2 regions of the Marinomonas sp. GJ51-14 genome follow, and region 1 is predicted to be linked to the other one. Evidence: predicted binding sites of a transcription regulator. Region 1 holds the regulator's gene; the other holds the start of a gene.
The links. Region 1 encodes PhoB, which activates phosphate uptake and scavenging genes when phosphate is short. Its sites were predicted from a motif close to TGTCATANNNNTGTCANA; they were not measured.
Positions count from the first base shown of each region.

Region 2: ugpB (sn-glycerol-3-phosphate ABC transporter substrate-binding protein UgpB) is a predicted target of PhoB. The motif match lies at 3,678-3,695, and genes of this name have one in related genera.

Region 1 covers NZ_CM147879.1:1,173,547-1,189,352, reverse strand. The annotation lists gene AC0L3Y_RS05835 (amino acid ABC transporter permease) at 1-94, shown strand, start outside; gene AC0L3Y_RS05830 (amino acid ABC transporter ATP-binding protein) at 117-896, shown strand; gene AC0L3Y_RS05825 (HDOD domain-containing protein) at 993-2,261, shown strand; gene AC0L3Y_RS05820 (chorismate--pyruvate lyase family protein) at 2,268-2,828, shown strand; gene ubiA (4-hydroxybenzoate octaprenyltransferase) at 2,825-3,679, shown strand; gene phoB (phosphate regulon transcriptional regulator PhoB) at 3,765-4,460, shown strand; gene AC0L3Y_RS05805 (phosphate regulon sensor protein PhoR) at 4,457-4,945, shown strand; gene phoR (phosphate regulon sensor histidine kinase PhoR) at 4,903-5,793, shown strand; gene AC0L3Y_RS05795 (response regulator) at 5,866-6,702, opposite strand; gene cysZ (sulfate transporter CysZ) at 6,705-7,481, opposite strand; gene AC0L3Y_RS05785 (putative pterin-binding protein) at 7,719-8,228, shown strand; gene AC0L3Y_RS05780 (sensor histidine kinase) at 8,233-10,050, shown strand; gene AC0L3Y_RS05775 (Hpt domain-containing protein) at 10,047-10,382, shown strand; gene AC0L3Y_RS05770 (GAF domain-containing protein) at 10,385-10,885, opposite strand; gene phoU (phosphate signaling complex protein PhoU) at 11,039-11,752, opposite strand; gene pstB (phosphate ABC transporter ATP-binding protein PstB) at 11,768-12,598, opposite strand; gene pstA (phosphate ABC transporter permease PstA) at 12,619-14,319, opposite strand; gene AC0L3Y_RS05750 (ABC transporter permease subunit) at 14,331-15,806, opposite strand, start outside.
Region 2 covers NZ_CM147879.1:808,036-823,841, reverse strand. The annotation lists gene AC0L3Y_RS04025 (MASE1 domain-containing protein) at 1-2,269, shown strand, start outside; gene AC0L3Y_RS04020 (response regulator) at 2,343-3,068, shown strand; gene AC0L3Y_RS04015 (Hpt domain-containing protein) at 3,102-3,449, shown strand; gene ugpB (sn-glycerol-3-phosphate ABC transporter substrate-binding protein UgpB) at 3,755-5,056, shown strand; gene ugpA (sn-glycerol-3-phosphate ABC transporter permease UgpA) at 5,135-6,013, shown strand; gene ugpE (sn-glycerol-3-phosphate ABC transporter permease UgpE) at 6,010-6,858, shown strand; gene ugpC (sn-glycerol-3-phosphate ABC transporter ATP-binding protein UgpC) at 6,861-7,928, shown strand; gene AC0L3Y_RS03990 (glycerophosphoryl diester phosphodiesterase) at 7,936-8,727, shown strand; gene AC0L3Y_RS03985 (DeoR/GlpR family DNA-binding transcription regulator) at 8,750-9,508, shown strand; gene AC0L3Y_RS03980 (HAD-IIB family hydrolase) at 9,516-10,319, shown strand; gene AC0L3Y_RS03975 (DUF808 domain-containing protein) at 10,349-11,257, opposite strand; gene AC0L3Y_RS03970 (GAK system CofD-like protein) at 11,441-12,625, shown strand; gene AC0L3Y_RS03965 (response regulator) at 12,784-13,797, shown strand; gene AC0L3Y_RS03960 (hypothetical protein) at 13,797-14,279, shown strand; gene AC0L3Y_RS03955 (ATP-dependent zinc protease family protein) at 14,371-14,847, opposite strand; gene AC0L3Y_RS03950 (D-hexose-6-phosphate mutarotase) at 15,088-15,806, shown strand, end outside.

The DNA.
Region 1 (15,806 bases):
TGCAGGTTTTGTTTATTGGGCTGCATGTTTTGGTATGTCACGCTACAGTATGAGAATCGAGCGTAAATTAGAAACTGGGCACAAGCGAAATTAGTTAAGAATTTGAGGTATTTATAATGTCAGATACAAATATGGCTCGTGCCCAACTTGCGCCGGGTGAAGAAGCAATCATCGAATTTAACGATGTAAACAAATGGTACGGTGACTTTCACGTATTAAAGAACATCAATTTCAGCATTAAAAAAGGCGAACGTATTGTTGTTTGTGGTCCTTCCGGTTCAGGTAAGTCCACAATGACACGATGCATTAACCGCCTTGAGGAGCACCAAAAAGGTTCTATCATTGTTGATGGTATTGAAATGAACGATAACTTGAAAAACATCGAAGCAATCCGTAAGGATGTGGGTATGGTTTTCCAGCACTTCAACTTATTTCCTCACCTAACCATTTTAGAAAACCTAACTTTAGCTCCAATCTGGGTACGTAAAATGCCTAAGAAAGAAGCGGAAGAAATGGCAATGCATTATTTGGAGCGTGTAAAAATCGCCAACCAAGCATTGAAATTCCCAGGTCAGCTTTCTGGTGGTCAGCAACAACGTGTAGCGATTGCTCGCGGCCTATGTATGCAACCTCGTATCATGCTTTTTGATGAGCCAACCTCTGCACTTGATCCGGAAATGATCAAAGAAGTATTGGACGTAATGGTTCAATTAGCAGAAGAAGGTATGACCATGGTGTGTGTAACACATGAAATGGGCTTTGCAAAAACCGTTGCAGACCGCGTTGTATTTATGGATGCCGGAGAAATTGTTGAAGCAAATGAGCCACATTCATTCTTCGACAACCCTCAACATGACCGTACGCAAATGTTTTTGAGCCAAATTCTAAATCACTAATCCGTAATTTAGTTCTAAAATCTGTTATATTGACAAAAGCCCCTACTAGGGGCTTTTTTACATCTATCGTTAGTATGTGTTTTAACAGAGAGTTTTATGGAACAATCACTTAACTTCCAACCCAGCAAAAAACTAAGAGTTGTTCATTTAGCTGATCATACTGGTCGTTTACAGGTTATTTTTCCCGAGAGTAATATGCTGGACATCTCGGCTGTATCTCGCATAACTAAACGTCGCTTTGAACCCATTACTAATTTTAATACTTCTGGCGACCCTCTCATTAAACCAAATAGTGTTACTACAATATTAGAATCAAGCATTTTGGAAGGTTCTTCTTTTTCTATTCGAACAAAAGCCAACAGTAGATATCGCGAAATTTCAGTGGATGAATTACAAGACATGTTTTCAGGCCCATTAAATCGCTTTGAGCGTATATCCATCGAAACATCTTTAATCCTAACGCCGGTCGAAAACCATGAAAATGATGAAGAACAGATCCTTCAAGCATTAGGAAAATTTCAGTCTATTCGACTTAAGCAACGCCTAGAAGAGACACTAGAAATACCGCCACTGCCAGCATCGTCTCATCGAATTATTCGCCTCTCTTCTGATAAAACCGCAAATACAGATGAGCTGTGTCAAGTTATCGCCTTAGATCCTAGCTTAGCCGCCCAAGTTATTAGTTGGGCCTCTTCAGCTTACTACGGTGCACCTGGCTCTATTGAGTCTGTGGAGGATGCAATTATTCGAGTATTAGGCTTTGACATGGTAATGAACTTGGCTCTTGGCCTTTCCATGCGAAACGCTTTTCAAACACCAGAAGAAGGCCCTCGACATTATGAAGACTTCTGGCTAGATTCTGTTGCAAACGCTGCTCTTATGGAAGCCTTGGTGAAAGCTATGCCTGTGAACAATCGACCGAAAATTGGTCACGCTTACCTTGCAGGTTTACTGTATAACTTTGGCTACTTAGCGATTAGTACTATCTTGCCTCCACATTTTTCGATTTTATCTCGATATCAAGAAGCGAATGCTCATTTGCCTTCCGAAATCATTGAAATGCAAACATTGCGTTTTACAAAAGAACAGTTAGGTTCATGGTTGTTACGTTATTGGAGCTTGCCAGATAACATTTGGACAGCAATCCGCTACAGTAAAAAACCACACTACTATGGTGAACACGATACCTTAGCGAAGCTACTCTATATATCTACTCAACTACGTGATGACGGAGATATTGAGCCATCCGTATTATTAGAAGTTGGTTTAACTCGGGAAGAAGCAGAAGCGTGTCGTACCCATATTTATAAGAAGTCGGCCGAAATACACAAAATGGTCGATTTAATTAACAAGATGAATAACTAATTAATCATGACGTTAATAAATCAATCTGCTACACAACAATTCGACTATAGCTGGATGCCGGCACATCGAATAAATAAAACAAGAGTGCCTAAAAACTTATGGCCTTGGTTAACCTCTGATGTGTCTCTAACCGCAAAACTACAAGAACTTGGCTCATTGACCGTCGAAGTCATAGAAGACGCTTGGGGGACACCAACAGCACGAGAAAGAAGTCGTCTAAAGTTACGCCCTCGTGAAGCAGCAAGAATTCGTACTGTTTTACTAAAGGTTGATGGTGTTAGCGTTATTTATGGGCGCTCCATTATCCCTGCAAAAGCATTACGAGGTCATTGGCGACAAGTGAAGCACCTGAAAAATAAACCATTAGGTGGCTATTTATTCCAACATAGAGCACTTATTAGAAGCAGTATTGAAGTAACACAGTTACCAAAACACCTGTTTCCGAATCAACAAACAGGTCTGTGGGCAAGACGCTCTGTTTTCCATCAATTTGGCCCAGGCATATTGGTCAATGAAGTGTTTTTTGACGAAATAAACCATTTAAAATCACCGTTTGGATTATTATGAAAAAACTTCAAAATTATTTAGAACTTACACGATTTAATCGCCCTATTGGCTCATTTCTTCTAATGTGGCCAACATTATGGGCTCTATGGCTTGCTTCAGGAGGCATGCCTGAATGGCATTTAATTATCATCTTTATATTAGGTGTATTCAGTATGCGTTCAGCTGGCTGTGTCATTAATGATTACGCAGATAGAAAAGTAGATGGCAGTGTAGAACGTACAAAGAACCGCCCTTTACCATCAGGTCGTGTTTCAGAAAAAGAAGCTTTAATTCTTTTCGCAGGTCTTTGTGTGCTCAGTTTTGTATTAGTCCTCTTCACGGATATGAGAACCATTTTATTGTCTTTTGTCGGATTGGGCCTTGCAGCACTTTATCCATTCATGAAGCGATATACTCATTTACCACAACTTTTTCTTGGTTTGGCTTTCTCTTGGGCCATTCCAATGGCTTACAGCGCTCAAGGAGGCGACTTAAGTGATCCCATACTATGGATGTTATTTGTCGCAAATTGCTTCTGGACGATTGCCTATGACACTTATTACGCGATCACAGATCGCCCTGATGATTTAAAAATAGGCATTAAATCGACCGCCATTTTATTCGGTGAGCAAGACTTATTCGTGATTATTTGCTTACAGGGATTAACCCTATCTCTTTTGACTTGGGTAGGGTTGCTTGCAGAATTAAATTGGCCTTACTTTGCTTCATTAATTATCTGTATCGGACTTTTTTATCATCAGTTTAAACAAGCTAAATATCGTGACCGAGACGCTTGTTTCCGTTCTTTTCTAGATAATAATCGTATCGGTTATTGCGTATTCATAGGCTTAGCGACAAGTTATTTTATGTAATATATATGGCAAAGTTATGACATTTTAACCAAACTGTCATATATAGCCGTTTTAATAGACCGTTCCTGAGATGAGGATAAATCCTGTGACCGGTAAAAAAGTATTAATTATTGACGACGAATCTTCCATACGTGAAATGATTGCCATCGCTCTTGAAATGGCTGGTTATGAGTATTTGGAAGCAGAAAACATTCAACAAGGCCACGAAATTATCGTGGATCATAGACCTGATCTTATTCTTGTCGACTGGATGATGCCTGGTGGTAGTGGCATTGAGTTAACTCGTCGCTTGAAAAAAGACAATACAACCGCTGAAATCCCTGTAATTATGTTGACTGCGAAAAGTGAAGAAGACAACAAAATACAAGGATTGGAAGTCGGCGCGGACGATTACATCACCAAACCTTTTTCGCCACGCGAATTAGTCGCGAGACTCAAAGCGGTATTACGTCGAGCGACACCTCAAGGTGTTGATGAACCAATTGAAGTCGAAGGTTTAGTTCTCGACCCAATCAGTCAGCGAGTCACCATCGGCAGCCGCCCTTTAGATATGGGGCCAACCGAGTATCGACTACTGAAGTTCCTGATGACTCACCAAGAACGAGCTTATTCAAGAGCTCAGTTATTAGATCAAGTATGGGGTGGGAACGTTTATGTGGAAGAACGAACCGTGGATGTTCACATTCGTCGCTTACGTAAAGCAATTGGCAGCTCACACGATTCCTTAATACAAACGGTACGAGGAACAGGCTACCGATTTTCAGCAAAAAGGTCCGCATGAAAAGTATTTGGCGAAACGCCATCCTTAGTTGGCTTTTAGGTTTAGCAGCCTGCATTGTAATCGGTATTGTCATTGGACAATTGCTGGGTGTTTTACTGCTTTATGTCCTTGGGTCTTTATACTGGCAACTGTATCAACTATACCAATTTCATAATTGGCTACGTCACTCTGGCCGTGCTGCTCCACCAGAAAGCAGCGGTATTTGGGGGGAAGTTTTTGATGCTGTATATCGCTTACAGAAGAAACAACGTAAATCCAAGCGACGAATGCGCCAAGCCCTCACCCGAGTAGAAAGCTCTACCACAGCCTTGAAAGAAGGCGTAATCATGGCTGATAACCAAGGCAATTTAGAATGGTGGAATAATTCTGCGGCTCATTTTCTTGGGCTGATGCGCCCGGTTGATCGTGGTCAAGCCATTACTAACATTGTTCGCAGTCCAGAATTTTTAGATACTTCACTCAAAAGCGCTTTGGCGAGCCTTTAATTATCAAATCACCAGCCAAAGACGGCGTATATTTAGAAATACAAACCACTCTGTATGACAAAAATGACCATCTTGTTTTTGTACGTGACGTTACTCGTTTACACCTGTTAGAACAAATGCGAAAAGATTTTGTCGCTAACGCTTCCCATGAATTAAAAACGCCCTTAACAGTCATCAAAGGTTATTTAGAAACCTTAGAAATGTTCAAAGATAGCCTGCCTAAAAGCATGCAGAAAGGCATAGTAAATATGTCCGAACAATCTGAGCGCATGGAACAACTTATTGAAGACCTTTTACTTTTATCTCGATTAGAAAGTGATGACAAACGGGAAGAGAACCAATGGCACAAAGTCTCTGACATCGTTACCTCTATCCAGAAAGTGACAATACCAATATTAGATGATCAACATTGTCTTTCTGTGGACATTCCAGAAGAAGCTCGCATTTATGGTTCTTACAAGGAGCTCTACAGCGCATTTTCTAATCTTATTGTTAATGCCATCAAATACTCACCGGATGGCGGTAGCATCGATGTAAAGTGGGAATCCAATGATTTAAGCGGTGTGTTATCAGTCAAAGATGCAGGGCTCGGTATAGACCCAAGGTATATACCACGACTCACTGAGCGCTTCTTTAGAGTAGATAAAGGTAGAGGATCAAAAACAGGTGGGACAGGCCTTGGATTAGCCATAGTAAAACATGTTCTATTACATCATGATGCAAAACTACAAATCCGCAGCCAACCAGGAAAAGGCAGTACCTTCTCTTGCTACTTTCCAGCAAACCGAACCAGAACAGACAGTATTCCAGCTGTATCATCCACCAGTGATAACGAGCCAACTCTATAAATAAAAAAGGGAAGCCAAATATACTTGCTTCCCTTTTTAAAAAATCATTTTCTTCAACACTATAAAACAAGATTATAAGCTATCAAAAAGTTGACCAATAAAGTCTTCTTTTTCCTTATCTTGGTCAATTAAGCTTAATGTTACAGTCAAAAATGTCGAGTCGTGTTTCTTCTCAGTCGTTGCTACCGCCTGAACGTAATAATTCAAGCGATTTACAATACCATCAAATTCCAAATCTAGCACAGATTGTCCTAGTACTTGTGGCACAACATCATCACTCTTAATCAACATAGTCGCAGATTGTTTACTAAACTGAATCACCATACAGCGGAACTGTTTGCCTTCAAAACGCACAATTGTTGGTACTTTTACGTCTTTCACAGTAATAGTAGGGTTGTTAAATTTAGTTGCTTGTACAGGTTTCGATGACCCAGTAGAACCCATTAGTACATCCAAAGATGCGGAGCTGACTCCGCTAGCAGATGAGTTACTACGCGGTTTTTGCGCCGCCAATTGCCGGTCCATATTATGTTTCTTTGCAGCTGAGAAAACTTTATTAATCAACTGTTCACTAGAAAATGGTTTGCCAAGATAGTCGGTCACCCCAGACTTAACAGCCTCGATGACATGGTCTTTATCTCCACGACTGGTAATCATGACAAAGGGGATGTCTTCTTTTTTATACTTAGGCTGCTCTCGACACCATTGTAATAGCTCGACGCCAGTCATCTCTGGCATTTCCCAATCACACAGCACCATATCGAACTGTGTTTTGGTCATTAATATCTGTGCTTTACGTCCATTTACTGCATCTTCAATTTCAACAGCAGGAAATTGCTTTCGCAATGTTCGTCGAATCAAGTCTCGCGTAAAAGACGCATCATCAACCACTAAAATTTTTAATGACATCACTATATTCCATTAGTGCGATCTAACAGGGCTGAAAAATCCCCATGTTGTGATCTAAAAACCGACACCCATAATAAAGTCGCCGCAACAACAGCAATAGGCATAACGAATAAATTAAAGAAAGGTATGGTTAACCCAACCATGACAATTCCACCAAATGTCCAACATAACAAAGGTTTAGTACGTAACGCCATTCTCATATCATGAAATTTCACTTTATTATTATCAAATGCATAATCCATATATTGAATAGATAGCATCCAACATGAAAACAATAATAACAAAACAGGAGCAATAACGTTCACTATTGGTATAAAAGACAATAAAAGCAGCAAGATAAAACGTGGTAAAAAATAAAGAATCTTTTGCAACTCTCTTTGTAAAGACCTTCCAACAATAACTAAAATAACTTTTGTCGTTAATTCTTCATCAAACGTCTTACCCGTTTGTTTTTCTTCTACTTTTTCCGCCAAAAACGCCATAAATGGTGCAGCCAATATGTTGATGCCAACTGAAAAACTGTAAAATAAAAGTACGCTAATAATGGCGCCAAAAATCAGATAAAACAGCCAATTTAGAAAAGCAACCCATTCCGGTACATAACCCATAGCAGAGTCGAGTAGACTCTGAAAATAACTAAAAGCCACCATGTAAATTAAGCCCATTAGGAGAAAATTGGCTAATAATGGAACCAATATAAACAGTCTTAATTCTTTCGAAAGCACCAAAGGCATGGCTCTTAAAAAAGCACCAGCCGCTTTAAAGGGTTGTGTGATCAAAGTAAATACAGCCTTTCATAGGTAAAAATACAGGATATCACGGAGACTTTCAGGCCTCCACAATCCCATTTGTAATATCTTATTCCACTGAAACAATTATTGACCCCAAATGAATCCTTTAAATATCATTCAATCAGTCTATTTGCGTATTGGGAATAATGTTATTTTATAGGGTCAAAGTAATAAGATTCTACCTCATTAAGAAACGTCTTAATGTAACTATGGAGAGAGTAGGTTATGCGTTTAACAACAGTGTTAGTATTACTATGGATTGGTTTTACTTCTTCTTTTTCTTACGCATTAGATAAGCCTGAAGGTAACATTATTCTTACTGTATCAGGTGCCATCAGTGCTACGAATTCAGATCAAGACGCCAAATTTGACCTGACAATGTTGCAATCCTTACCCCAATATTCTGTCACAACACATAATCCTTGGACCCGCGGCTCTCATACATATCAAGGTTTCTCAGCGGCAGACTTAGCCAAGCTTCTAGATAGCAAGAGTGAACGATTACAGGTTTTCGCACTCAATGACTATATGACAGAAATACCTTTGAGCGACTTCGTAGATAATGGAGCCATTTTTGCATTCCTTCAAGACGGGCAAAAAATGGAAATAAGAAGTCTCGGTCCTATCATGGTAATTTACCCCTTTGATGAATTAGAAGAGTTAAAATCCGAAATATATTATGGGCGCTCTATTTGGCAGGTAGCCAAAATTAAGTTCATCAGTTTAACGGAGTAATACTGTGCGTTTATTCAAAGGAAAACTATGGTTACTGAAACTAAAGCAATGGACGCTTTATATTTTAATCTTGATCATCATATCAGTTTCTATCGCTGTGTTTGGCATCATCACTCATACAAGTGACAGTGCAAAGAATCACAGTCGCCGAGTTTTCGAAAGTGCCTTATGGAATGCTTTACAGTTACAAATTCAAGCCTATCGCTTTCAAAACTACCTCGTAGCATTAGACAACAGTGACTACCCTCTTAATGGTGGCGCTTTTTTTGAATACGACTTATTAATGAGTCGAATCGACTTACTAAGAGAAAGCGATGTTGGCTTATTGATTCGAAATTTTGAAGGCGGCCGTACAATAAGATTACTCAATATCATTAACGGCGAATTGGAGTTATTGAGCTTCAATTTGTCGAAAATCGAAGCAGGTGATCCTTCCTATCTCCCTGACTTTATTGACAGAATTAAGAAAATTGAAGGACAGATTAATGAATTCATCTTCTTAGTGAATAAAGGCAGTAATGAGTTTATAACCAATCAACATCATGAATTACAAAAGAATTTAAACTATATCCAATTCCTATCTGTCATTCTTTTGGGATGTTTATCTATTTTTTGTTTTACCACAATAAAAGGTTTATCTGAGCTTAAGAAAATAGTTAAATCCAATAAGAAGCTTCAATCAAACATACAGGCAATGTATCAAGAAAAAGCTAATTTGGTAGGTTTTATTAGCCAAGAAATACGCTCTCCTGTTAACGCTATTCTCAGTATCGCCAATACCCTAAAAACCAAACAAACCGTTGAGTCATCACAAGATTTATCAAAGCACATTGAAGAGTCAGGACAGCAGCTGCTTCAAACTATGGAAATGCTATCCGATTTAACTTTAATTGACACACATAAAATGACGCTAACACCTACAATAGAAAACCTCCAAGATTCTATTGAAAGTACTTTGGCAGTAGTCACTCCTCAATTATCGAGAAAAGACTTAAAGTGTGTTGTTTATATTGACCCGACCCTACCGGAATATATTAGCGTCGACTTCCTACGGGTAAAAGAAATAGTCATTGCACTATTACAGAATGCCATTACATATACACCGTCTGGAAGCATCAGTCTGCAGGTCAGATCATCTGCCCTACCAGCACCATTAACCACACTGCCAACCGGCACACAAGAAGCCAGAGTATTGCAAATTGCGGTTCGAGACACTGGTATTGGCATGCCCAAAAAATTGCAGCAACACTTAAGAATAAATCCGTCTTTACCCATGAAACAAAAAGAGCCAATCCCTAATATGGTTGGCTTGAGCTTAACCTTATGCCATAAGTTAGTGTATTTAATGAAAGGGGAAATGTATTTTTCATCCACACCGCAACAAGGCAGTGAATTTTGGATAGATATTCCTTTCTATGTCCCAAATAAAAAAGCTCCATTGAGACACTCTAAGCTTCAAAAGGAAGTCAAAAGGCAAGCCTTGTTAATCGAAATGGATACTCACCTTGCAGCTATTATTGGCCTTCAGCTCGGCTTATTTAATATTGATACAATCACCTCGAAAGATGGCCACTTTCAAGATGATCTCCATTATGATCTTGTGATTTTAGGAAACGCCAGTCAGTTTGAATACGATGATAATGAAACCATTATTCAATGGACAATGAAGAAAGTACCTATTTTAAGCTACCACCCTCAAGCCATAAACAATGCGGATTACCCAACTATTCCATTGTATTTTCCTTTGCTGCAAAATCAGCTAGAACTTATTCTCTCTAAACTGTTTAATACCACCCATAACATCGAAGATAAACGAGTATGATTGAAAAAAGTCAGATAAACGCATTGATTGACCTACTCGGCAAAGACACGATTAACGACATTCGACTACAATATGTGGAAGACAGTACGCAAAAAATTGCGAAATTAAAATCAGCTTGGGACGAAGAAGATTATCAAACACTTCAAGAAATAAGCCATTCACTTAAGTCATCGAGCTTGAACATGGCAATGCGAGCTTTTGCACAGCAATGTGAGAAAATCGAGCAATCCGCCTCACAACAAAGTGACAATGGAATACAAGACATTTTAGATAGCTTATCTACTATTCATTCAGAATCATTAGCAGCCCTTGAAACCTACTTCTTAAAGTAGGATCAAAGCGACCAGGTAAAGTCAGTAGCCTTAATAAAGGTCTCGACAAACGCTTCTAAGCCTTCTTGATCCGCTTTAGAAAATCGTCCGATTTTTGGGCTATCAATATCAAACACACCTATTAGTTTACCTTCAGACATAACAGGCATAACCAACTCTGACGCAGAATCGGCATCGCATGCAATGTGACCCGCAAAAGTATGAACATCTTTGATACGTTGAGTTTGTTGTGTTTTAGCCGCTTCACCACATACTCCTCGATCAAAGGGAATGCGCGTACAGGCGACTTTTCCCATATAAGGCCCAAGTACTAATTCTTCATTACGAGCGAAGTAAAAACCAGACCAATTCAAATCCGGAATCGTCTGCATAATAAAAGCGGAAAACTGAGCAGCATTGCAAATGAAGTCACGCTCTCCACTTAACAAAGCGGCCAGTTGAGCATTCAATTCTTGGTAGCTGTCTTCAAGAGAGGCTGTAGGGTCAATTTCTATCGTAAACATGATGCATCACACCGGATCAAACAAAAAAACGATGATAGCAAAGTCTATAAAAGAGGAAAGTAAAATAGCTTAAAAACAAAATTGGCCTCTTTGTTCGATGACAAAGCGGCCAATTTTATGGAGTCACTTCAGAACACTCATATTTAAGCGTTTTTATATATCTTTTACTTCACCAGCAAGATCGTTCACATGGACATGACGAACGTCGACGCCTTTTACCATAAAGATCAAATGTTGACACGTATGACGGGCATGATCACCAATACGCTCAAGTGAACGCAGCACCCAAATCACATTAATCACGCTTGAAATGCTACGTGGATCTTCCATCATATAAGTCACTAAAGAGCGCAAAGCCGCTTCGTATTCACGATCCACTTCTCGATCTTGCTTCGCCACTTTAATCGCCGCATCGATATCTAATCGAGCATAAGCATCTAGCGCATCATGAATCATGCGTGAAACCATTTGCCCAATGCGATTTATCTCAACGTAACCACGTGGTGATTCACCTTCATGAATCAAATTCAACGTAAGACTGGCGATTTTTTTCGCTTCATCACCAATACGTTCAAGCTCACTAACAGCTTTACTGATAGATAAAATCATTCGAAGATCAGAAGCGGCAGGCTGGCGTTTCGCCAAAATACGCGTACATTCTTCGTCAATAAGACCATCTAGTTGATTTACGGTTGCGTCTTTGTCTTTGACTTCTTCAGCCAAAGAACCATTGCTGTCTAGCAAGGCCTGCACCGCGTCTTGTACTTGCGTTTCAACCACACCACCCATGGTTAGAAAGTGTTGGCGTAGCATCTCCAGCTCGTTATTAAACTGCTGAGAAATATGATCCGTTGTTAATTCTTTCATAATGCGTCCTCCGCCTTAGCCGTAGCGGCCTGTGATGTAGTCTTCAGTTTGTTGTTTGCTTGGGTTCGTGAACAAGGTATTTGTATCACCGAACTCAATCAAATCACCTATGTACATGAACGCGGTGTAATCCGATACACGTGCCGCTTGCTGCATGTTGTGCGTCACAATAGCGATAGTAAAATCTTTCTTCAGCTCGTGAATCAATTCTTCAATTTTAAGCGTTGAAATAGGATCCAACGCAGATGCAGGTTCATCCAATAGCAAGACTTCAGGCTTAACTGCGACAGTACGAGCAATAACCAATCGCTGCTGCTGACCACCAGACATGCCAAGCGCACTTTCATGCAGACGATCTTTTACTTCGTCCCACAGTGCCGCTGAACGTAACGCCCACTCAACCGTTTCATCAAGCACGCGCTTTTTGTTAATACCTTGAATACGAAGGCCGTAAGCCACGTTTTCATAAATACTTTTTGGAAATGGGTTGGGCTTCTGAAATACCATACCAACACGGCGACGTAGCTCAGCCACATCAGTTCCTTTCGCGTAAATATTTTCGTCATGAAGATTGATCTCACCAGTAATACGGCAACTATCAACCAAATCATTCATACGATTAAAACAACGTAGCAAGGTTGATTTACCACAACCAGAAGGCCCGATAAATGCAGTCACTTTTTTCTCAGGAATAACCATATTTATTCCCTTCAAGGCTTCTTTTTCACCGTAATAAAGGTGCAAGTCGTTTACTGAAAGGCAAACTTTTTCATCTTCAATACGTAACGCCTCTTGGCCGCGCTGCATTGCAGAAATATCAATAGAATGTGTTTTTGCGTCGCTCATAATAATCTCTTCCTAGCCGCTTACATTTCCAGCGATTTGTATTTTTCACGTAGGTGATTTCGAATAGTGACAGCAGATAGATTCAATAAAGCAATCACTATCACAAGCAATAAGGCGGTTGCGTACACAAGAGGTCGTGCCGCTTCTACATTTGGACTCTGGAAGCCAACATCATAGATATGGAAACCTAAGTGCATGAATTTCTGATCTAAATGGATGAAAGGATAATTACCATCCAAAGGCAATGATGGAGCAAGTTTTACCACACCAACCAGCATCAGAGGTGCGACTTCACCTGCAGCCCGGGCGACCGCAAGAATCACTCCCGTCATAATCGCCGGGCTTGCCATCGGTAAAACAACACGCCATAAGGTTTCAGCTTTTGTTGCACCCAACGCCAAGCTACCTTCACGAACGTTTCGAGGAATCCGTGACAAACCTTCTTCTGTCGCCACAATAACAACCGGAACCGTCAGCAAGGCAAGCGTAATAGATGCCCACATCAAACCACCAGTACCGAACGTAGGCGATGGCAATGCTTCTGGGAAAAATGCCTGATCAATACCAGATCCCAAGAAGTAGATAAAGAAACCCAAACCAAACACACCATAAACAATCGATGGTACACCTGCTAAGTTGTTTACTGCGATACGAATGATGCGCGTCACCCAACCCTGTGATGCGTATTCACGTAGATAAACCGCCGCGACCACACCAAAAGGCGTCACCAAGACAGTCATCAACAACACCATCATCACAGTACCGAAAATAGCGGGGAACACACCACCTTCTGTATTGGCTTCACGGGGTTCGTCAGATAAGAATTCCCACAATTTCGTGAAGTAAAATCCCATTTTCTGAACAATACCCATCGAATTCGCACGATATGCGTGAACAATCTTAGCGACCTGAACTTCGTGCTCACTGCCATCCATAACCTGCACTATGAAAGTATCACGGTTAATTTTAGCGTAGAGGTCAATCAAACTCTGTTGCAGTTGCTTATATTCTTCATCGTATTGAACACGTTCCGCAGCTAAATCCGCTTGTGCTGCTGGCGTTAATTTGTCTTCTAATTCAAGACGACGTTGCTTGAGGCGAATGCGTTCCAGTGCGTAGTTAATCTTTCCAATATCAGCTTTCTCAATGTCATGAATTTCGTCAAAAATGCCCGCAGCTCGTTCAATACTGGCTTCAAACTTTGCCCAAGTCGCCAAGGCGGAATCCGTTGGCGTTAGGTCTTCTGTCTGAGATACTATTTGACCGTTTTCTTTAACAGCTTTTAAGTAACCATACAAGTTACCCCATTCACGACGCTCTGCCGTGAACAGCATTTCTGGTCGTTTCGTACCCGTAAGGTATTCATCAATAACCCAACGAAAATCCGCACCATAAACATCACGGTTACCGGTTTTCATTAACGTACGCTGCATCAGTAGATGATTATCTGGAATCGCTATGCCAGCTTCACGTAATTGAGTCGCTGGTACTTCAACGCTTTCAACTCGCTCTGCCACAATGTTGTATGCAGATTGACCTGGCAATGCGTAATTTGCTTCCACCACATCCGCTGGCCAAAAATGGCCCAAACCACGGACGGCGATCAGTAACAGCAAACCAATAACCATGATAACAGAAATTGCCACGGCGCCAGCATTTAGCCACACCCATGGATCACCTGATTTAACCCATTCAGATACGGTCTTTTTTTGCATTTTCATCTGATTACTCATTATAGCGATCCGTATTTTTTGCGTAGGTGCTGACGCACGGTTTCAGCGATCGTATTCACTATGAAAGTGAAAATGAAGAGCACAAACGCTGCCAAGAATAAAATTCGATAATGTGAACTTCCTACTTCAGATTCAGGTACTTCCACTGCTAAATTAGCCGCTAAGGTACGCATGCCTTCGAATATATTGAAGTCCATAATCGGTGTATTACCCGTAGCCATTAAGACAATCATGGTTTCACCTACTGCTCGCCCCATACCAATCATGATCGCAGAGAAAATACCTGGACTCGCCGTTGGCAATACCACACGAGTCATAGTTTGCCAGTACGTCGCTCCTAACGCTAAAGAGCCTTGCGTTAACGCCTTTGGCACGCTGAAGATCGCATCCTCGGTAATCGAGAAGATAGTCGGAATAACCGCAAAGCCCATAGCAAAACCAACCACCAGTGCGTTACGTTGGTCAAACGTGATGCCCAAATCATTGGTGATAAAGCCACGGATATTGCCACCAAAAAAGCTCAACTCAATAATCGGACTCAATGCCAAACAAAACCAAGCAAGGAAGACGATAACCGGAATAAGCAACAATGGCTGCCAACCGTCAGGCACTAACCAACGAATATTTTGCGGAAGACGTGACCAAAGGTAAGCAAAAAGAAGAATACCAACTGGCAAGACAACCAAGATGCTAAAGGTTGCTGCTAAGTTCTCTTCTAAGAAAGGGGCAAAGAACAAACCTGCCAAGAAACCTAAGATAACCGTTGGCAAGGCTTCCATTAATTCAATAACAGGTTTAATTTTACGTCGTAACGCAGGCGCCATGAAATACGCAGTGTAAATTGCACCACAAATCGCCAATGGTACCGCCATCAACATGGCGTAAAACGCGGCTTTTAAAGTTCCAAACGCCAAAGGCATCAAGCTATATTTAGGCTCGAAGTCATTATTCGCAGCAGAAGACTGCCAAGTATAGGTCGACTCTTGATACCCTTCATACCAAACTTGTCCCCACAATGAAGACCAAGACACTTCTGGATGTTCGTTATCAACGTAGAAAAAATGCAAACCTTTACTATCTTCCAATAGCAAGCCGTTTGCACGAGGAGAAAAGCTAATCATACGCGCTGTGCTATCGCTCAACTTCTCATTCAATACTTGGCGAGTAGAAGTCGCATTATAAATAGCAACCAGACCACGTTCATCCAACGTAGCAAAACCTTTACGACGCTGCTCCATAGCTAAATCAATCAAGGCCACAGGCTGCTTCACGTCACGAATGAAAGTTAGCTTTTCTTCATTGGTTGCATCATCGCGAACATTGAACCACTGACTCACACGACCAGATGAATCCGCTACCATAATAGAGGATTGACCGAGCAAGTAACTCATGGAAACCAGCGAAGCATCATCATTGAATAAAGCAAAATTGTCTTTCAAGGCGATGCTGTCAAAATCACGCAAATCAAATTCACT
Region 2 (15,806 bases), 370 kb from region 1:
CTCCATTATTTGGCCCGCTTCTGGCCTTGCTGTTGCCGCAGTGATGTTTTTTCCTCGATTTGCTCCATTTGGTGTGCTGCTGGGTTCCTTTTTGGTCAATATGGGAGGAACTTGGGTAAATCATGATGCCATTGCTTTTCTGTTACCTTTTCTTATCGCTGTCGGCTCTACACTGCAAGCCTGTATTGGCGCTTATTTAGTGCATCGTTTTATTGGTGTTCCCTTTCGTTTTCATCGAATCCGTTTGGTGTCGCGTTTTGTTTTCATGGTGGCGGTTTTATCGACCATGATAGGTGCGAGTGTTGGTGCTGGTGCTCTATTGTATTTGGGAGTGATTGACGAAGGTGCTTTGTTAACTAATTGGTTGATTTGGTGGGTGGGAAATATCATTGGTGTGTTGATCTTTGTGCCTTTCCTGGCTATCTGCTTCCCTCGTTATTTTGATAACCATTTTGAACACCCTCTGCGTTTGTTGGGCGGTTTTTTGTTTGTGTTGGTGCTGACATCCGTTTTATCTCTTGGCGCGAGCTATTCTGAATGGAATAAACAGACTAAGGAGTTTAGAGCTAACGCTGAGTTGCTTGAGGTGCTGCTCAATAATCGTATTAAAAATACGGTGGATATTTTGTACAGTTTTGTAGGTTTGATGAGAGGCAGTGAGCATCTTGAAGCCAATGAGTTTGAATCATTTGCAAGTAGTGTGATGCAAAGGGACGACTCAATTCGTGGCGTATCGTTAAACTTTAAAGTGTCTGGTAAGGACATTGCTGCTTTTGAAAAGGACATTCAAAAAACTCATTCAGATTTTATTTTTAAGGTAAAAGAAAGAAATACGGAAGGGGAGCTTGTTCCTGTAACGCTAAGAGATAAGCACATAGTTGTTACCTTTATTTCACCCGTTAGCCGTAACCGAGCCGTTCTTGGTTACGATATCTATTCTCAATCTGATCGACAGCTTGCTCTTGATCAAGCGATTTCGCTGAGAGATGTATATCCTACAACGCCCATTAGGCTTATTCAGCGGTCAGATGGGGTATTACTTTTTTTACCTTTTTTCGATCAAACAACGGATGAATTTTTAGGTGTAGCAACGGCCGTTATTGAGATTGATGAATTGACACATTTGATTGTTGAGCAGGGATTGTTGCCAAATACTGAACTGTATTTGGTTGATATGAATGAGACCGGTCAGCCTATCCTAGTAACAAAAAGTGAGTCAGCAAGTTTGTCCATAGATGAACTTATTACGCGCTATGGGGCTAATGAGTTCAATCATGCTGTTGGTTTCGATATTGATGTTGGTGGCAAGTCATGGCACCTGTTTCAAACCAGTGACAGTTACTTTTTTAAACAGCCTTGGATTGTTCATTTCATTTTAGCTTGTGGTTTTCTTATTTCAGGATTGTTTGGCTGGTTCTTATTAATAGTGGGTGGCTATGCCGCAGAGGTTGAGAATAAAGTTAGATTAAGAACGCAAGATTTACAGTTAGCGAACGAATCTTTAAAAAAATCTGAGCTAGAACAAAGTAAGGCGAAAAACGAAGCGGAAGAAGCAAATCATGCAAAAAGTGAGTTTCTGGCTAACATGAGCCATGAAATTCGCACGCCGTTAAATGGGGTAATTGGTTGTTTATCTTTATTAATGAGTACCAAGCTGCAAGATGAGCAGATGAGCTTGGCAAAACTGTCTCAGCGGAGTGCTGAATCTTTATTGGATATTGTTAACGATATTCTCGATTTGTCTAAAATTGAGATGGGTAATTTAATATTAGAGAAAGAAGTCTTTGAACTGAGTGATCTTATTGAAGACGTAGCAAGTGTATTTACTCTCAAAGCTGAAGAAAAAGGGGTTACGCTAAATGTGCCCGCTACTGTTATTCCTGAATTGAATTTACGTGGGGATCGTCTGCGTATTAAGCAAGTTTTGGTTAATCTTGTTGGTAACGCTGTTAAGTTCACAGAAAAAGGCGAGGTGTCATTATATCTTGAGGTTGATCCTTTATCAGATGAATCAATTATTTTACGTATTGCTATTGTTGATACTGGTATTGGGGTTTCTGAAGAAGATCAAAGGCACTTATTTCGACGTTTTAAGCAGGCTGACGGTTCAACAACACGACGATTTGGTGGAACGGGTCTTGGTTTAGCGATCAGCAAGGAAATGATAGAGGCAATGGAGGGGAGTATCAACTTAATCTCCGTAGAGGGTGAGGGGTCTACTTTTACCTTTAATATTCCGCTTGATCTGGGGGGATTCCGAAAAGGTTGAAGCACTCAATTATGATGCTAGTGTCATTTTAATTTATCAAAACAACACGGGACGGAAGTATTTAGAAGATTTATTGGCTTCATTAAACGTCAAATACGATTCTTATGAGAGTCTCAATGATGCTTTATCAGAGAGTCTATGGAGTGGTCATTGTGTTTTGTTGGATTCACAAGCTCTAAGGCATGCTGACTCTTCTGATATTTTTAAGTTGAAAGCGCTCTGTAAAGAAAAAGAACTGTCTCAAGTATTTCTGCATGAGCATTCAAATATAAATTTTAATCTAGAGGGGTATGATGCATCTCTAATTAAGCCTATATTTAGTAAATCATTAGTGGATGTATTGGATAATCTAAACCCCTTATATTTAGGAGCTCCTAGTATGGTGCTAAAGGAAGTTGAAATGACGGCTGAGGGCCGACCTGTATTTAAGGCAAAAGTGCTGTTAGCAGAAGATAATTTAACGAATCAAATTGTGGCTCGTGGGTTGTTGAGCTTATACGGAGTAGAAGTTGTTGTTGCCGAGAATGGCCAAAAGGCCGTTGAACAAGCCATGTCTACTAAGTTCGACTTGATTTTCATGGATTGTCAGATGCCTATTATGGACGGTTATGAAGCCACCAGAAAAATTCGACAATTAATAGAAGGCCAAACAGCACAAGATGTTCCTATTGTTGCGTTAAGCGCTAATGCAATGACAGGCGATGAGGATGAATGTTTCTCTGCTGGTATGAATGATCATATTGCAAAACCTGTGTCACAAGATAAGCTAGTTGCCATTTTAATGAAATGGCTCTCTTAATATGGTTGTTGGATAGAAAGGAGTTCTTTTACCATGTTTGAACAAGAAGTATTTAATGGCGCAGATTATGAGACCCGTCTTGCTCGTAACCATGATTTGATGGTTCTGGTTGCTGGTGAGTTTATTATGGAAGCGACAGAATTGTATGAATGCCTACAAGTGCATTTGGCGTCTCATGACTGGGTTAACCTTGCGATTGTTGCACATCGATTGAAAGGCGCTAGTTTGGAAGTATCTGGTTATCGCTTTTGTCAGCTTATTACGGAAGTTGAAGCGCTAGTGAAAGTGCATGATTTTGATAGATTAACTGCACGCCTTACCTCTCTTACTGTTGAATTTGATAAGTTAGTGATTGCTCTTAATCAAGAGGTATTAGCTTAAAACGATTGCTTTTATTTCGCTTTATTTTTCTATTAGGCTAAAGCCTTTAGTGGCTTTTTTTGATTTTTTTCCTGTCTTATTTTCTCTTTTGAGTTGCCACAAGTTCATTCGTTTTTTTACATCGTTTTTCATTTCTGAGCGTGATTCTTCTCCTTTCGTTTCATATTTGTATTATTTTTAATAAAAAACTTTCATTTGAAAATAATTGTATTTCAAATGAAACCTAACTATCATCAAATTGAAACATTTGCTGTTTATAGTCGTTCTTTCTTTTCTAATAAAAACTCATTGTGAGGAACACAGAAATGCATAAATTTAAGTTAGCGTCAGTTGTTGTTGGTATGTCTCTTGCGAGCTCAGCGTTCGCAGCGACAGAAGTTGAATGGTGGCACGCAATGGGTGGGGCCAATGGCGAAAAAGTAAATGAAATCGCTCAAAGCTTTAATGATTCCCAAGATGCTTATGTTGTAAAGCCTGTTTATAAAGGGAATTACACTGAAACCATGACATCGGCAATTGCGGCATTCCGAGCGAAACAACAACCTGCTATTGTTCAAGTATTCGAAGTGGGTACGGCGAGTATGATGGCAGCGAAAGGCGCTATCTATCCAGTACACCAATTAATGCGTGAATCTGGTCAGCCTTTCGATGAAAGTACTTATCTAAGTGCTGTCACAGGTTACTACACAAGTAGTGAAGGCAAAATGCTTTCTATGCCATTTAACAGTTCAACACCAGTCTTGTACTACAACAAAGATTTGTTCAAAAAAGCAGGTATTACTCAAGCCCCTAAAACGTGGCAAGAAGTAGAAACGACTGCGAAAAAATTACAACAATCAGGTGTGTCTTGTGGTTTTACAACAGCTTGGCAATCTTGGGTTCATCTAGAAAACCTTAGCTCTCGTCACAACGTACCATTCGCGTCTTTGGATAACGGCTTTGGCGGTTTGAAAACAGAATTAACTTTCAATGGTCCACTGCAAGTTGCTCATGTTAAGAAAATGGGTGAATGGCAAAAAAATGGCATATTTAGTTATTCTGGCCGTACAAACGATGGTGCCGCTAAATTCTATAGTGAAGAGTGTGCCATGTTTACTGAATCGTCTGCTGGTTATGCAGGCATCAAACGTAATGCTAAGTTTGATTTTGGTGTGACTGAGCTTCCTTATTGGGAGGGTAAAGTTAAACAGCCTTCTAATACCATTATTGGTGGCGCGTCTTTATGGGTTCTTCAAGGTCATTCAAAAGAAGAATACAAAGGAGTGGCTTCTTTTCTAAGTTTCTTATCTCGAGCTTCTGTTCAAGCTGATTGGCACCAATTTTCAGGCTACTTGCCAATTACCAAAGCGGCTTATAGCTTAACGAAAGGTGAAGGTTTCTATGCTGCCAATCCTGGTACAGAAACGGGTGTTACTCAGATGACAACAGGTACACCAACAGCAAATACGAAAGGGTTACGTTTAGGTAACTTTGTTCAAATTCGTGGCGTAATTGATGAAGAGCTTGAGTCTGTATGGAGTGGTAAGGTTGACGCTCAAACAGCTCTTGATACTGCGGTTAAACGTGGTAATGCACTTCTTCGTAAGTTTGAAAGAGCAAACGACTAAATAAAACGGTCGCCCTTATGTTTGTACATAAGGGCGATTTTTTTAGGTGTTCTTTCGTTTTTTTGTTTGGATATTTCTATGACGGTTACCTTCCCCCAAAAAGGCCTTCCTTGGTTATTGCTCTTGCCTCAGCTATTGGTGACGGCGATTTTTTTCCTTTGGCCTGCAGAGCAAGCATTAGAGCAAGCGTTTTATCAAGAAGACGCATTTGGTTTAAGCCGAGAGTTTATTGGTTTTGAAAATTTTATCGATTTGTTTACTGATCCTCTATATTACCAATCGATGCTAACCACATTGCTTTTCAGTTTTTCTGTTGCCATTTTAGGTATGTCTGTCGCGTTATTATTGGCTGTCATGGCAGATCGAGTTATTCGCGGAAAGTTAGCGTATCAAACCTTGTTGATTTGGCCTTACGCTGTTGCGCCTGCGTTGGCTGGTGTGCTTTGGTGGATTTTATTTGATCCAAGTATGGGGCCGATTGCCCTGTGGCTAGAGTCATCAGGTGTGGAGTGGAATCATTACCTTAATGGTAATCAAGCCATGATACTGGTGGTGATTGCTTCTACGTGGAAGCAGATTAGTTATAACTTTTTATTCTTTCTTGCTGGCTTGCAAGCTGTACCTCGTTCACTGATTGAAGCGGCTTCGATTGATGGAGCTAGCCCATTTAAACGCTTCTGGACGATCGTATTTCCACTTTTGTCACCGACGACTTTCTTTTTACTCGTGGTGAATTTAGTTTATGCCTTCTTTGAAACCTTCGGTGTAATTGATGCAACCACGAAGGGTGGTCCAGGCCAGAGTACAAATACTTTAGTTTATAAGGTATTTGAAGATGGTTTTGTCGGTTTAGATCTTGGTGGCTCTGCGGCTCAGTCTGTTGTGCTGATGGGTATTGTTGGTCTTATGACAGTTATTCAGTTCCGTTTCATTGAGCGCAAGGTGCAGTACTCATGATAGAAAATCGCCCTTGGTTAACTTTTGTTAGCCACGCAACTTTATTATTAGGCATCGCTTTAGTGGCGTTGCCAGTGTGGATGGCGCTTGTTGCTTCAACTCATCCGGCGTCTGCTTTTGGTGTTGGTCACATTCCATTGTGGTTTGGTGATGCCGGTGTGGATACGTGGAAAACTGTGTTACTTGAGAAAGCTGGTAACGGTATTGATACGCCCGTATTTTTCATGATGTTGAACTCTTTGGTGATGGCATTGGGGATTACGTTCGGAAAAATCGCCATTTCATTGTTGTCTGCTTATGCGATTGTGTTCTTCCGCTTTCCTTTTCGGAATCTGTGTTTTTGGATCATCTTCATGACACTGATGCTACCTGTTGAGGTTCGTATCGTGCCGACTTATGAGGTGGTGGCAAATCTTAACTTGTTAAACAGTTATACCGGTTTGACTCTGCCTTTGATTGCCAGTGCAACAGCAACTTTTTTGTTTCGTCAGTGCTTCTTGAGCATTCCAGGAGAGTTGGTAGAGGCGGCACGAATTGATGGCGCTGGGCCGTTTCGTTTTTTCTTTGATATTTTGTTGCCGTTATCGCGTACAAATATCGCAGCGCTGTTTGTGATCTTGTTTATTTATGGTTGGAATCAATATTTATGGCCTTTGTTGATTACCACGGATGATGCTTATTACACCCTAGTTATGAGTATTAAACGAATGTTATCTGTTACAGATGGTGATATTGCGTGGAACCAAATTATGGCGACCACCTTACTTGCTATGTTGCCGCCTGTTGCCGTTGTTATTGGTATGCAGAAGTTATTTGTCAAAGGTTTAGTGGATTCGGAGAAGTAGTGATGACGGATGTTATTTTAGAAAAAATAGGTAAAACATACCCCAATGGTTATCACGCAATTCCAAGTGTGGATCTATCTATTGAAGAAGGTGAGTTTATTGTTTTGGTTGGTCCATCAGGCTGCGGTAAATCAACGTTATTGCGCATGGTAGCAGGACTCGAAAGTATTTCGGATGGCGAGCTACGTATTCGTGGCGAACGTATGAATGAAAAAGAGCCTGCTGAGCGAGATATCGCGATGGTATTTCAAAACTACGCTTTGTACCCGCATATGACGGTTTACAACAACATGGCGTATGGTTTGAAGAACCGCAAAGTATCGAAAGAGATTATCGAGCAAAAAGTCACTGATGTAGCCGAAATGTTAGGACTCACCGACTTGTTACAACGCAAACCAGGTCAATTGTCTGGCGGTCAACGTCAGCGTGTGGCGATGGGGCGTGCCATGGTACGTGATCCAAAAGTCTTCTTGTTTGATGAACCCTTGTCTAACCTTGATGCCAAATTACGCGTTCAGATGCGTGTGGAAATACGACAGCTGCAACGTAAATTAGGTACGACAACTTTGTACGTTACCCATGATCAGGTCGAAGCCATGACCTTGGCGGACCGTTTGGTTGTGTTGAATAAAGGTAATGCGGAACAAATCGGCACGCCAATGGATTTGTACAATAAACCGGCAACGCCTTTTGTCGCGTCTTTTATTGGTTCCCCTTCGATGAATCTTCTTCCAGCGAATTTGGTTGAACAAGGTGTTAAAATTTCAGATTCATTAACCTTGCCATTGCCTCATGACCACCGTGGTGGCGTAGTGTGGGGAATTCGTCCAGAACATTTAGAAGTGACAGATGGGCAAAATGCTGATTTCGCTTTGCGTATTCAAGCGGTAGAATCTCTAGGCGCTGAGACCCTGATACATGGTGTATTAGAGGAAGAGTCTAAAAAAGGCATTCCTATGGTTGTTCGTTTGTCTGGACCGCACTTGCCTGAGCTAAATAGTCTCATATGGTTAAAGGCACCAGTCAAACACTGGCATTTATTTGACGAAATAACTCAACAAAGGCTGTGAGAGCAAGATGCAAAAAGACCATGTTTTAGATGGGAATGTTTCAGGTGAAAAGGTTACTAGTGAAAAAGTGTTGAATACAAAAGTAATGGGACACCGAGGCGCAGCCTTGTTAGCACCTGAGAATACCTTGTCGTCGATTCGTGCTGCGGCCGATGCGGGTGCAACTTGGGTGGAAATTGATGTGTATTTGATTGCTGAAGGTGCCCTCGTTATTTTTCATGATGATACACTGGAGCGATGTACAAATGGTCAAGGTGTGACTCGTGATGCAAAGCTAAGCTATGTTATTGGGTTGGATGCAGGCACGAAATTTTCAGCTGATTTTGCTGGTGAAAAAGTACCAACACTCTTAGAAGCATTAGAGTGTATTCAGTCTCTAGGTCTTGGTTTAAACCTTGAAATCAAACACGACAGTACCGATGTTGAAACCATTGTTCCAGCTGTTATGGAAATGTTGAAAACTCACTGGATAGATAATGACAAGCTAATGATTTCCAGCTTTAACCACGGGGCTTTGCTGATGAGCTATGAGATCGACAGTGATCGTCATTTGGCTCAGTTGTATGAAGATATTCCAGCCAATTGGTTGGAAGAGCTTGAAAGTATTAAGGCTTACAGTTTGAACTGCGATTATTCTCGATTAACGCAAGTTCAAGCTCAAGCTGTGAAGACAGCGGGCTATAAACTACTTTGTTATACCGCGAATGATCCGCAAGCTGTGGAATCTCATTGGGCTTGGGGTATGGATGCTGTTATTACTGATGATCCAACAAAATTTGCGTTTTTATTAGCACCTTAATGAATAGAGATAAGGCACCTTTGTGGGCTTAAATGAACGGCAAAACCAGATATTGAACTGGGTGCAGCAAGAAGATGCTTTATTAGTAGAAGAGATGGTGGCACGTTTTAACGTGTCATCACAAACCATTCGTAAAGACATCAATCAATTGGCTGAACGTCACCTTGTACGACGAACCCATGGTGGAATTTCGCCTGTATCGAGTACTGAAAACTTATCTTTTGATAATCGACAGTTTTTAAACAGTGATGCAAAGGAAGCGATTGCTGCGCACGTTGCCGAGTTGATTCCTGATGGTGCGTCAGTCTTTTTAGGTATTGGAACCACAGTGGAATATGTTGCCAAGGCGCTAGTTTCTCATCAGCGTTTGCAAGTATTCACTAATAATCTCACTGTGGCTGGTATCTTAGGGAATTATCCAGATATTAGAGTACGTGTTTTGGCTGGCAAGTTGCGACACCGTCATCATGATTTGGTTGGCGAAGAAACCTTATCTGGTTTGAGGCAATACTATTTTGACTATGGCGTATTGGGCTGTGGTGGCATAGATGAAATGCAGGGAATATTGGATTTTGATCCAGAAGAAGCCGCTGTGAGTCGAGTTATTGTTGAACAAAGTCGTCACAGCCTTTTGGTTGTAGATCAACACAAATGGGGGCGCAAGGCTATGGCACGGGTTCATCCTTTTGCTGCTATTGATTGGTTCTTTAGTGATCTACTGACTCCAGCGCAAGCTCATTTACTCACCTCTCAAGGTGTCAAAATTCAACTTTGTTCATAGGATGAATATGTCCATTCATGATCTTTCTCAGCTAGTCAGTGATGACTGTAAAGGTTTACGTTTTATCTTAACGGATTTCGACGATACCCTAACTTGGCAAGGACAATTGCCTGTGGAAACATTACGGGCGTTGACTGTATTAAAAGAAAAGGGAGTTAAAGTTATTCCCGTCACAGGTGGTTGTGCTGGGTGGTCTGACATGATTGCTAGAGCGTTGCCCGTTGATGGTGTGATTACAGAAGGTGGTGCCTGCTTTATTGGAAAAACCTTAGACCAGCACCTTACTTATGAATTTTGGCGTGAAGAATCAATTATGCGAGCTGAACAAGCTCGTTTATTGAGTGAAGTGAATAAGGTGTTAGTGCAATTCCCTCGATTGAAACTCGCCAGAGATCAATCTTATCGGTTAACTGATGTGGCGATTGACTATGCGCAAGATGTAAAGCCTGCTGCAGTTGAGGAAAAGAATGCATGTTTGTCTAAGCTTGCTGCTTTAGGTTTAAATGTGAAAGCTAGCTCAATACACATCAATGTTTGCTCCGAAGGGTATGATAAATTTTCAATGGCTCAGCGAGTCTTAAGTCAAGTCTATGGTTTAAGTGAGTTGGAGCAACGAGAGCAAGTCTTGTACGTTGGTGATGCACCTAACGATGAAAGTATGTTTGCACGTTTTCCTCTGAGTGTGGGGGTAGCGAACATAGCGGAACACTTGTCGATTATGACACACCGTCCGCGCTACCAAACTTCTCAACCGGGAGGTTTAGGCTTTGCGGAACTGGCTGACTATATTTTGGCTAGGCGTTCTTTCTAGAGCCTAGCTATAGAGTTTATAACTCTTTTTTATGTGCGTTTTTTTGGTAAAAAGGACGCTATTCCCACAGCAATACCACCTAGCAATAAGCCGACTAATAAACTGATTCCAGTGTTAATTAAACTGCCTAGAATTGGGTAGTTAGCTATCTCACCTGAAATGGCTAGTTCTGCAGCATGATGTAAAGCAGGTAAACCATGAACGAAGATTCCACCGCCAACCAAAAACATAGCAATGGTTCCGACAATCGAAAGTAAACGTATGAGCATCGGGGCGCTTTTTAGAATGCCAAACCCGATGGTTTGGATGGATTTTTTACTGGATTGATGTAAATGCAAACCAATATCATCAAGACGGACGATCATCCCAACTAATAGATAAACACCCACAGTAACAATAAAGGCAATTAGGCTGACCACAATGGCTTGAGTTAGCAAATCGAGACCTGCAACAGTGCCGAGGGCGATGACAATAATTTCGGCAGAGAGTACAAAGTCAGTTCGAATGGCACCGCGTATTTTGTTTTTTTCTAGTGCTAGCATTTCTGTGTCTGATTTCGCTTCTTTCACTATTTTTGTGAGAGCATGCTTGTCGCCTTTGTCTTTTTGAAAACTATGTAGAACTTTTTCTACTCCTTCAAAACATAAATACAAGCCGCCAGCCATTAATAAGGGTTGAATTAACCAAGGAATAAAAGCGCTGATGGCAAGGGCTAAAGGCACAAGAATGAGTTTGTTTAGAAAGGAACCTTTGGCGACCGCCCAAACAACAGGGAGTTCTCTATCTGCTTTTACTCCGGAAACTTGTTCAGCATTGAGTGCAAGATCATCACCAAGTACCCCTGCAGTTTTCTTTGCAGCAACTTTTGAGAAAACAGCAATATCATCCAATAACACAGTAATGTCATCTAATAATGCTAATAAACCTGTCATTGCCATAATGTTTCTCTTTAGTGAATTAAAGGAAAAGCTGAAATTAAGAGTGTTATTTTTTGCGTAGTCTGATTTTCATTTTAGCATTGTGTATCATTAGAAGATAACATCAAGTCGATTCGTTTTGGTGCATGTAAGTGTTTCATTCTTTGGTTTTATTTGTCCGTCACTTTTAATAATGAGGTTTTTATGGCCGGTTCTCTGCGTATTTTTCGTCGCATGATGATGCCAGATCTTGTTCGTGTGCATCGTTATCAAAGTTTGCCAGAACAAGGTCCAAAAGTGTTGTTTTTTAGTGGCGGCTCAGCGCTAAATAAAATCAGCCGAGTGTTTAAAGAATACACGCATCATTCTATTCATTTGGTAACGCCTTTTGATTCTGGTGGTAGTTCTGCACGTTTACGTGCTGAATTTGATATTCCAGCAGTGGGAGATCTACGTAGCCGTTTAATGGCATTAGCAGATGAGACTGTTATGGGGCAGCCAGCAGTGTATGCCCTATTTACTCATCGTCTAAGTCAACATGAAACCTCGGCTGAGTTGAAAGCACAATTGCAGCATCTTGTATTAGGTGAACATCCACTCATTGAAAGCATTCCTAACCCGATGAAGGCGTTAATTCAATCTCATCTCGCTGTCACTCAGCAGCGTATCAATGATGATTTTGATTTACGAGGCGCAAGTATTGGGAATCTGATTATTGCTGGTGGCTATTTGAATAATCAGCAGCAATTGGACCCTATTGTCTTTTTGTTCTCTCGATTAGTGAAAACCTTGGGGGATGTGAAAACCACATTGGATGCTAGTTTGCATTTAGGTGTTGAACTAGACAATGGCGACATCGTTTTAGGGCAACATAATATTACTGGTAAAGAAACAACTGTATTACCTAGTCCAATCAAGCGTATGTGGCTTAATAGCGGATTACGTAGAACGCAATTAACTAACCAACATATTGCAGATGACCGTAAAGATGCGATAGAGTGCGCGGATTTGATTTGTTATCCGCCAGGTAGTTTTTATAGCAGTCTTCTCGCTAACCTAATGCCAGAAGGGGTTGGTCGTGCAATTTGCAATAATTCAAACCCTAAAGTGTATCTGCCTAATTTAGGGATTGATCCTGAACAGCAGGGTTTATCTTTAATGGAAAGAATACGAAGGTTGGTAGCTGCCGTCGAAGTAGATAAAGAAGGTCAAGAGGCCTATTCTGCATTGGATTTTTTACTGCTTGATAGTAGTTACGATTACGGTGAAGTGGATGTTAAGCAATTAAAAGAATTGAATATTGAAGTCATTAGAACGCCATTAATCACTTCAAAATTAAATAAATACGATGAGCGGTTAGTAACAAAAGCACTATTATCTTTTACCTAATTTAAGCGAGGAAAAGTGATAACTGAAAAATATTTGCTATGTTTTAAGTAACACAGATACAAAAGTGGTACGTGAAATAACATTTATACGTTATTAGGAGCAATAGCTAAAGTGGCATAGTAGGAAGCTAGGCCACTACAACAAGAAAAGGGAGTAGTATGAGTAAACGGGTACTTATTTGTGATGATTCGGCAATTGCCAGAAAGCAATTAGCACGAGTATTGCCGACAGACTGGGATGTTGATGTCGAGTACGCTGAAAATGGTCAAGAAGCCTTAGATTTAATATCGACATCTGTTTTTGATGTGTTGTTTTTAGATCTGAATATGCCAATTAAAGACGGCTATGAGACGCTTGAGGCTTTGCAGTCTTTTGCTCAATCCCCCGCTGTTATTGTTGTGTCTGGTGATGTACAACCCAAAGCGATTGAACGTGTTAAAAACATGGGCGCGATGGCATTTCATAAAAAACCTGCGTTAGCTAAAGATCTTCGTGATTTACTCATTTCATTAGGTTTGTTTGTTGCTGGAAGCACTGGTAATTCAATAGTGATTCCTCAAAGCTCAGCCGCAGAACAATTTACTCTTAACGAATGCCTGCAAGAAATATCAAACATCGCAATGGGGCGTGCAGCCAGTGTCCTTGCTGAAATGTTAAATGTGTTTGTTAAATTGCCAGTGCCCACGGTAAATATTCTAGAAGTTAGCGAGTTACAAATGGCGCTTGATTACAGCGTGAAAGCAGATAGCTGTTCAGCTGTATCGCAAGGGTTTGTTGGGTCCGGTATCGCATTTGAAGCCTTATTAATCTTTAGTGATTCGAGTTTTCCTGATATGGCAAAACTTCTTGGAGTTACTGAGAGAATCACTAGAGAGTTAGAAACCGAACTTTTAATGGATGTTTCCTCTATTTTAGTTGGCCCTTTTATGGCCGCTATTGGCAAACAGCTCAATATCGATTTTAGTCACAGTCACCCAGCTTTGTTGGGACAGCATGTCAAGATTGCTGACTTAATTAATGTTAAAAAAGCGACATGGCGACGTACGCTCGCTGTTGAAATTGTCTATGAAGTGGAAAATTATCAGATTAGCTGTGACTTGATGCTGCTGTTCACAGAAGATTCTGTGCCAACACTTGAGAACTTGTTGTCGTTTTTAGTGGAGGATGAATAATGAATAATGGCGAAGGATTAGCGGATTTTCATTGGATGTTCGATATGCTTCATCATATCGATGTAGGTCTAGTGGTATTAAATTCGAAGTACGAAGTTCAACTGTGGAATAGTTTTATGGAAAACCACAGTGGTGTTAGTTCATCAATTGCGAAACAGCAGTCCTTGTTAACCTTATTTCCCAGTTTAGATACAAGCTGGCTACGTCAAAAATTCGATAATGTATTTGGATTAAAAACGCCTATTTTTGTTTCTTGGGAACAACGTGCGTATTTATTTCCATTTAAAAGCTATCGTCCGATTACTGGTATTGCTAATAAGATGTATCAGAATGTAGCGATACGCCCAATATCAAGCCCTGATGGTTCTATTAAGCATATTTGTTTGGTGGTTTATGATGTAACGGACATTGCGACTAACAAATTGGCATTATCTGCTGCTAACCAAAAATTACAACGTTTGAGCAAGGCTTTATCTAAATAGGCTTGTGAAGCCTTCCATCTCCTTTTATTAAAAAGTTGGATGGAAGGCAGATAGCGTTTTTTTGTCGATGTCTTTTAGGCTGGGTTATATTTTAACTCAGATATAGATTCTTCAACTCGTCTTGTTGTCTGTCACCTAACAAGCACTGGCCTTGTGGGTCAATTAGAACGCGTCCGCTCATTGCTTCTCGTCCAAGTAACATTCGATAACCCATACTGTCTCTGTTTGTGAGAGTGACCTCAATTTCCCATGATTTGTCGCCAAGGGAAAGAGGGACGCGAATCACTGGGCGCTGTTCTTTATCTCCGCTTGAGCTTTTGATGACTCGCTGGTCAATAAGAGGTGCTTCACAATGAACTGTGATTTTCTTGTTCTTTTGCAGAGGATGTACCTCAAATCGTACCCACTGTTCACCATTATGAGAGAACTTTTGGATATTGACTGCGTGCATTGAAGAAGTTTTTGCGCCAGAATCAACCCGTGCTTTGATTGCTGGAATCTTGATGGAGGTGAATGTACACCATTCGTCGCTACCGATAACCATTTTTGGCTCGTTTAGTTGATCCATAGAAAAAGTGCACCTTTACTTTTGAAAAAGAAAACAGAAAACGTTAAAAGTTGTTTTTTTAGATTTACACGATAAATGCAATTGCTATGCTTTATAGCCTAAAAGGGCGATCAGGTTAAGTTTTTATTGATTCATAACAGTGTTATTTGCGTTGTTGAATTGTCAGTATAAGCAGAAACTATTGTAATCATTCTGTCGAAAGTTACTATGTGCCCCCAATAAATGTTTATGGAGTTGTAGATGAATGGCCAACTGATGAAAGCGTTGGAAGAGCTGGGAGGCGAAATACGCCCAGCAAGCTTTAAAAAATGCGATGAGATTATCATCGATCAACCGGGCTTTAGCGCTGTTATTGCGCTTTGGGGCGGGCATTTAGCGAGCTTTATTCCTGCTGGTCAAGAGGACCTTTTGTTTCAATCAGACCATCAAGGTGGAGAAGGGCGTTTTGAACGTCGTCACTTTGGTATTCCCGTGTGTTGGCCTTGGTTTAGCGCCCATGCAAAGCATGATGATTATCCAACACATGGTCTTGCTCGTTATTTTCGTTGGGAACTTATCGAAGCGGGTCGTTTTAAAAATGGTGATGTAAAGGTTGTGATTCGTTTAGCCTCTGAAGATCATCCATTAATAGAAGAAATGTGGCCTTTGGCCTTTGAGCTACGACAGGTTTTCCGTTTTTCTAGTAAGGGCTTTAGAGTCAACTTCTCTGCCGCTAACTTGTCTGATCAGCCAATGCCAATTAGTGAAGCACTTCATACTTATTTTAATGTTTCAGATAATTTATTAACGGAAGTTCATGGGCTGGATCAGGTGGTCTATGTTGATAAATTAGATAAGAGTAGCCGTCATATACAAAAAGGCGCTATAGCACCCTGTGATAGCCTTGATCGCGTGTATTTATCTGCACCTGAGAAATGTGAAATACAAGACGCAGGCTTACAAAGAAAAATAGTGATTAG